Regions from separate parts of the Hominisplanchenecus murintestinalis genome, predicted to be linked through region 1. Evidence: riboswitches for the same ligand, from Rfam matches in the RefSeq annotation. Region 1 holds a riboswitch; the other holds the start of a gene.

Evidence for each region. Region 1 has a riboswitch for cobalamin ahead of NFR99_RS01065 (complex I 24 kDa subunit family protein). Riboswitches for the same ligand answer to the same signal wherever they lie in the genome.
Region 2: it holds a riboswitch for cobalamin, as region 1 does, so the genes downstream of both, NFR99_RS05555 (energy-coupling factor ABC transporter permease) here and NFR99_RS01065 (complex I 24 kDa subunit family protein) in region 1, are expected to answer to the same signal.

The regions. Positions count from the first base shown of each region.
Region 1 covers NZ_CALPCM010000001.1:232,820-236,227, reverse strand. Annotated here, with positions in the region: gene NFR99_RS01075 (cyclodeaminase/cyclohydrolase family protein) at 1-399, shown strand, start outside; gene NFR99_RS01070 (bifunctional 5,10-methylenetetrahydrofolate dehydrogenase/5,10-methenyltetrahydrofolate cyclohydrolase) at 413-1,264, shown strand; cobalamin riboswitch at 1,417-1,604, shown strand; gene NFR99_RS01065 (complex I 24 kDa subunit family protein) at 2,026-2,508, shown strand; gene NFR99_RS01060 (NADH-ubiquinone oxidoreductase-F iron-sulfur binding region domain-containing protein) at 2,501-3,408, shown strand, end outside.
Region 2 covers NZ_CALPCM010000009.1:81,896-85,303, forward strand. Annotated here, with positions in the region: gene cbiQ (cobalt ECF transporter T component CbiQ) at 1-714, opposite strand, end outside; gene NFR99_RS05550 (energy-coupling factor ABC transporter substrate-binding protein) at 744-1,040, opposite strand; gene NFR99_RS05555 (energy-coupling factor ABC transporter permease) at 1,042-1,788, opposite strand; cobalamin riboswitch at 2,042-2,234, opposite strand; gene hemA (glutamyl-tRNA reductase) at 2,406-3,408, shown strand, end outside.

The DNA.
Region 1 (3,408 bases):
GAGAGGGATGCGGAGGTATTTGAACCGCTTTCAAAAGCATACGGAATGCCAAGAGAGACAGAAGAGGAAAAGGCCGAGAAAGCCAGAGTTATGGAAATCGTGCTGAAAGACGCCTGCTCTGTTCCGATGGAAATCATGGAGAAATGCTGCGAAGCTATCGACATTATCGCCGAATTTGCCGCAAAAGGTTCCGCGCTGGCAATCAGCGACGCCGGAGTTGGAGCAGCGTTCTGCAAAGCAGCGCTTGAGGGCGCTTCCCTGAACGTATATATCAATACAAAATCCATGAAAAACAGAGAATATGCAGAAGAGTTAAATAAAAAAGCTGACGCTATGCTTGCGGAATATCCGAAGAAAGCAGAAGAAATCTTTAACAGCGTACTTGGAAGATTGAAATAAAAGGAGAGGGAACATGGCAAAACAATTGTTAGGAAAAGAAGTCGTAGCGGCTCTGAATGAGCGCATTATTGCAAAAGCCCAGAAGCTGAATGAAAAAGGAATTAAGCCAACGCTTGGAATTGTGCGTGTCGGTGAAAACGAGAGCGACCTGTCATATGAAAGGGGAGCTACAAAGCGCTGCGAGAAGCTGGGCGTGGAATATAAGAAATACCTTCTTCCGGCAGATGCAACGCAGGAGCAGGTGCTTGCAGTAATTGACGAAGTGAACAACGATGAATCTGTCCACGGAGTACTTTTATTCCGTCCTCTCCCGAAACATTTAAATCAGAATGAGATTGAGCAGGCGCTTGACCCGGCAAAAGACGTAGACTGTATGACAGACGGCTCTATGGCCGGCGTATTTACAGGAAAAGACCTGGGTTATCCGCCATGTACGCCGCAGGCATGTATGGAAATTCTGGATTACTACGGAATTGACTGCACGGGGAAAAAGGCGGTGGTTGTAGGACGTTCTCTGGTTGTAGGAAAACCTGCCGCCATGATGCTGATTAAGAAAAATGCGACTGTGACCGTATGCCACACGAGGACTGTAGATATGCCGTCTGTAGTAAAAGAGGCCGATATCGTAATCGTGGCTGCCGGACGCGCAGGAGTAGTTGACGATTCTTATGTAAGGCCGGGACAGATTATTATTGACGTAGGTATCAATGTAAATGAAGAAGGAAAACTCTGCGGTGACGTAGACTATGCAAAAGTAGAGCCAATCGTAGATGCCATCACTCCCGTACCTGGCGGCGTTGGAAGCGTAACTACCTCCGTGCTGGTAGGGCATGTAGTAGAAGCGGCAGAGAAGGCAAGTAAATAGCAGGATTACTGATGGAACTGATGTTTTAGAAAATTCCCCGCGGCGTTTAAATGGCTGCGGGGAATTTTTACGATTCATGATTTTCTTAAAACCAATCATAAAAAATAAAGATTGACAAATTACTACCAGGCTAGTAGGATATAGATGTGTAATTTAATATTGCCATATGAAGTGCAGGGGTATTTGCTCCTGAAAAGGGAATCAGGTGAGAGTCCTGAGCGATCCGGTCACTGTATTCAGGGAATTCTGTTCCATAAGTCCATTGCATACCCATTTGTGAGAAGGCGGGACAGCGTAATGATCTGTAAGTCAGGAAACCTGCTTTATATGTGAGATGGGCTTCCGCGTAAAGTTTAACATCCATTCAGGACATAAGAGGTATGTCCTGCGTTAAATGTCTGCAAGGGTAAGCAGGCATGTTTTTACTTAGTGAATGATTCTCGCTGCGTTTTTATTAAATACACAAAAAAAGCTGAGGTTCCTATAGAGCCGCAGCTTGAACTACCTCCTTCGGGAACAGGTATTCCGCAGCCTGTTCCTAAGCAGTGCACAGCACATCCGAAGCTTTCTGATTGGTATTACAGGCAGAAGCGAGGGTGTGCTGTATTTTTGTTAAAAAAATCACGTATATTGATAAAAAATTAGAAAAATAGCAGCGAAATCAAATGATAATTCGAAAAATATTATTGTGAAAACTGCAAATATAAAGTATAATAGGAAACATAAGTTGTTACGAAAATCTATCTAAAGGAGGCAAGACAATGCTGGATCAAACTTATTATGAAAAGGCAGATGAAATTATTGCTTTTTATGGAAAAAAGCCTGCTTCGCTGATTCCAATTATGCAGGATATCCAGGGTATATACCGTTATCTGCCGGGAGAATTACTCACCTATGTCGCAGGGCAGATTGGAATCACAGAAGCCAAAGCTTACAGTGTTGCCACATTTTATGAGAATTTTTCTTTTGAAGCGAAGGGGAAATATATCATAAAGGTCTGCGATGGTACAGCCTGTCATGTGAGGAAATCGATTCCTATCCTGGAGGCATTTCAAAAAGAGCTTGGGCTGAGTGCAAAGAAACACACGACGGATGACATGATGTTTACAGTAGAAACGGTCTCCTGCCTCGGGGCGTGCGGGCTGGCGCCTGCGGTTATGGTAAATGAGGACGTCCATCCCCGCATGACGCCGGAAAAAGTACTGGAGCTGATTCGAGAATTGAGAGGTGATGCAGATGATTGAAAACAGGGAAGAATTAAGAAAGAGCCGTGAAGCAGCGGAGCAGGAAATGGCTTCCTATGCCTGCAGAATCCTTGTCTGCTCAGGAACAGGATGTATTGCGACTGGTTCTCAGAAGATTTATGAAGAGTTTCTGAAAATCGCAAAAGATACTCCAGAGGTAACCGTGGATTTCCGGCCGCATGATGACAAAGCTCACCTGGGAGTGAAGAAGACAGGATGCCAGGGCGTATGTGAACTGGGCCCCCTGGTGCGTATCCAAAAAGGAGATAAAATTGTACAGTATACGAAGGTTCAGCTAAGCAATTGTAAAGAAATTTTTGAACGTTCTGTAGAAGGGGATGATGTGGTAGAAAGCCTTTTATATGAACAGAAAGGCTTTCGCTACAAAAGCCCGGAGGAGATTCCGTTTATATCGAAACAGACAAGAGTCGTATTGGAAAACTGCGGAAAGTTTGACGCAGAATCCTTTGACGAATATCTGGCTGGCGGCGGTTTTCAGGCATTCCAGAAAGCGTTGTTTGAGATGACGCCGGAAGAAGTCGCAGATGCTGTCGACCGTTCAGGGCTGCGGGGACGGGGCGGCGGCGGTTTCCCGGCAGGACGGAAATGGAAACAGGCAGCCAGCCAGCCGGAGAACGAGCGCTATGTGGTTTGTAATGGTGACGAAGGCGATCCGGGGGCATTCATGGATGGTTCTGTGATGGAGGGCGACCCTTATAAACTGATAGAAGGAATGATGATTGCAGGGTATGCGGTAGGCTCTGCAAACGGATACATATATGTGCGTGCAGAATATCCCATGTCTGTATCAAGGCTGAAACATGCCATCACAGAGCTTGAAAAACGCCATATGCTGGGCAGCAATATTCTTGGTACGGATTTCAGCTTTCATATGCATAT
Region 2 (3,408 bases), on a different contig from region 1:
AGCAATTACTTTTTTCTTGGGGGGCCTGTCCTCGGATAAAACCCGAATAGAGCCGTCATAGCATCTGGCTTCCATAGCGTCATATAGCTGGTTAGAGCGGCTGACCGCCCGTATCATCAGGATAGAGCCAAGCATACCAAAGGATTTCAGGGCTGTTTTATAATCTCGGTTTCCGAGACGGCAGTCCTGGGAAGTGCGGATGGCCGAGGCAGTTTCCAGGAGTACAAAAATGAAACGGTAAATGAGAAGCATCAGTTCAATCAGCAGCTTCGGGCAGCGTAGCTTACGCAGCACCTCCAGAATGTCCGGTATTGGCGTTGTAAAAGAAAGAAAATACAGGCAGGAAACTGCTGACAGGGCGGTGAGAATCAACTGCAAGGCATACAAAAAAGAATGTACGCTGGAAGTGAGATACCAGCCGCCGATGGGAACCGCGAAGAAGTCCATAGGCGTACGCCGGATGTGCAGCAGAATCGCAAGGGTGCTCATTAGTAAAAATGCCAGGGGAACCGTTAAAAAATGGAGATAACGGGAAACAGGGATTCCCCCCTTGCAGACGGTAAGAATCCCTGTAACGGATAACACAATACATGCCACGGCAATGGAACGACTCATTACACAAATGAACAGTGTAATCATTGCAAAGGCAAACTTTTCACTGGCATTTTCATATCTAAGCCTGGAATTGTAACAAAGCTTGTCAATGATTATCATAGGAAACTCCTTTCACCAGGAAAATGCGGTTATTCTTTCATCCATTTCTTGCGCTCAACAAAACGTCCCATGACAAAGGCAATAATGCCCACGCCGATACCCGTCTGCACACAGAAGAGAAGGCTTTCTACCTCGCCCGGAAGCTCGCCGCCGAGAATCTTTTCAAGAACAGGCGCCGCCCACGGTTCATAGGAAGAATCGACTTCTTCTACCACCTGGCTTCCGGCGTCGTCGGAGCCGCCAAATTCGGCGTCCTTCAGTGCAAATAATGGCACAAACGCAATTAAGAGAACGGCAATGATTGCTGCGATAACGGTTTTCTTCATTTTATTTCGCCTCCTTTATATATCCGATTGCACGAAGCTCCGGTTTTGCATAAGTTTCCAGTCCCATAACGATGATGACTGTGAGGATTCCTTCAATAATGGCAAGAGGAACCTGTGTCGGCGCAAAGACGACCAGAAATTTGCCAAGAGCCGCGCCGAACGTTGTGTCCGCATTGTGCGCCAGCGCCATCTGGCAGGCGGTTACGCAGTATGTAAACAGATCGCCGAGTGTAGCGGCAAGAAAGACGCCGGCTTTTTTATTGATGTTCATCTTTTTGCACAGAACGTAAATTCCGTAGGAAACAAAAGGTCCGGCAATCGCCATCGAAAAAGTGTTGGCTCCAATCGTGGTAAGCCCGCCGTGCGCCAGAAGGATTGCCTGGAAGAGCAGGACGATCAGGCCTAAAATGGAAACTGCGGAAGGCCCGAATAAAATCGCGCCAAGACCTGTTCCTGTCATGTGGGAGCAGCTACCTGTCACAGACGGAATTTTCAGCGAGGAAATGACGAACACGAAAGCACCGGACATAGCCAGCAGGGTAATCAGGTTTCTGTGTTCGTTTAAGGTTTTTTTAATAGATAGAAATCCTGCCGCAAGGAAAGGCAGGCAGAGCGCGCCCCATGCGATACAGAATCCTCCCGGAAGGTAGCCCTCCATAACGTGCATGGCGTTTACTTTGGGGACAATGCCGAAGGTGAGTGCGAAAACACCTGCCAAAGCGATGATTTGTTTCTGTTTTTTACTCATTTTCTTCTCCTTTCTGATTTTACAAAAATAGTTTGAATAGAACAAAAGTGTGCTTTGTATACTTTTGTTCTGCGCGCGCAGCTGCGCATCGCTTTTGTTTCATAGGAAAATATTTTTCTATGAAACAAAAAAACCTGCAGGATTTCTCCGACAGGCTATCAGAAGAACAAGAGGTTCCATCAGTTTTCCGACACGACAAAACTAATGCTATGAGCCAGCATGTTCTTACACAAGGCCATCGTTCGTAACCTGTGTAAATCGCGTGCACAGGGCAGGTCTTCTGACTCGGCATCAACGCTGCATCCCGCCTTCCCAGTTTCCCAGTGGCGTAAATGAGATGCAGCTCCGTCCATACAGCGGCGTGACCGTGTGAGCTTTTCACTCAACTTTCCTATTCTCCCGGACTTCTTTATAGAAGTGCAGGCACCCTATACATTCAATTCTTTTTTCATTGTAGCATACTTGAGGGTTTTGTCAACTGGGATTTGGCGCTCGATTCCGTATCCATAGTTGAACCCCAAAGAATTCTATGCTAAGATGGAAAAAGCAAAATCCGGGCGCAGGTAAGCGTATGGGCGCGCGGACGGAGAAACGAAAGATATGGGAGATTGAAAACGATGGGTATTTCCATGATTGGAATTGACTACAACAGGGCTTCTGTGGACATCCGGGCGGGCTTTTCCTTTACGAAAAAGAATGCGGCCACGGCTATGGAACGCCTGAAAAGCGAGCAGGGCGTCCTGGGATGTATCATTTTGTCTACCTGCAACCGGATGGAAATCTGGGCAAGCGCGCAGGAGGAGTGGCAGGGTTCCCTGTATGAGTTTCTCTGCCGGGAGAAAGAGAAAGTTCCGGGGGAATTCCGGGAGTATTTTGTACAGAGGACAGGGAAAGAGGCGGTAGAGCATCTTTTTTACCTTGCCAGCGGGCTGAAATCTCAGATTCTGGCGGAGGATCAGATTCTTACCCAGGTGAAGGACGCCCTGGCGCTTGCCAGGGAAGCTTATTGTACGGATAATGTGCTGGAGGTGCTGTTTCGCATGGCAGTGACGGCCGCAAAGAGGGTGAAAACAGAAGTAAGTTTTTCCAGGGGAAATATTTCGGTTATCCATCAGGCGCTGGATTGTCTGGAAAACCAGGGTTTTTCTCTGCGGGGAAAGACCTGTATGGTAATCGGGAACGGGGAAATGGGAAAACTGGCGGCGCTTGCACTTAAAGAAGCGGGGGCGGATGTTACCGTAACCGTGAGGCAGTACCGAAGCGGTATCGTGAGCATTCCGAAGGGCTGCGACAGGATTAACTACGGGGACAGAATGGAATTTCTGCCGAAGTGCGATCTGGCGGTCAGCGCGACGGCAAGCCCGAATTATACGTTGACGAGGCAGCTTTTGGAGGAAGAGGATATTCCGGGACATATGGTTTTGATTGATTTGGCAGTCCCCAGGGATATCGAGCCTTCTGCAGGGACGCTTCCGAATGTCACGCTCTATGATATAGACAGTTTTAAAATTAACACACTTTCTCCTAAAATGCAGGCGTCGATGGATAAAGCGGGCGTGATCCTTGCGGAACAGCAGGAGGAATTTTACAACTGGTATGACGGTCATGATTTGATTCCCA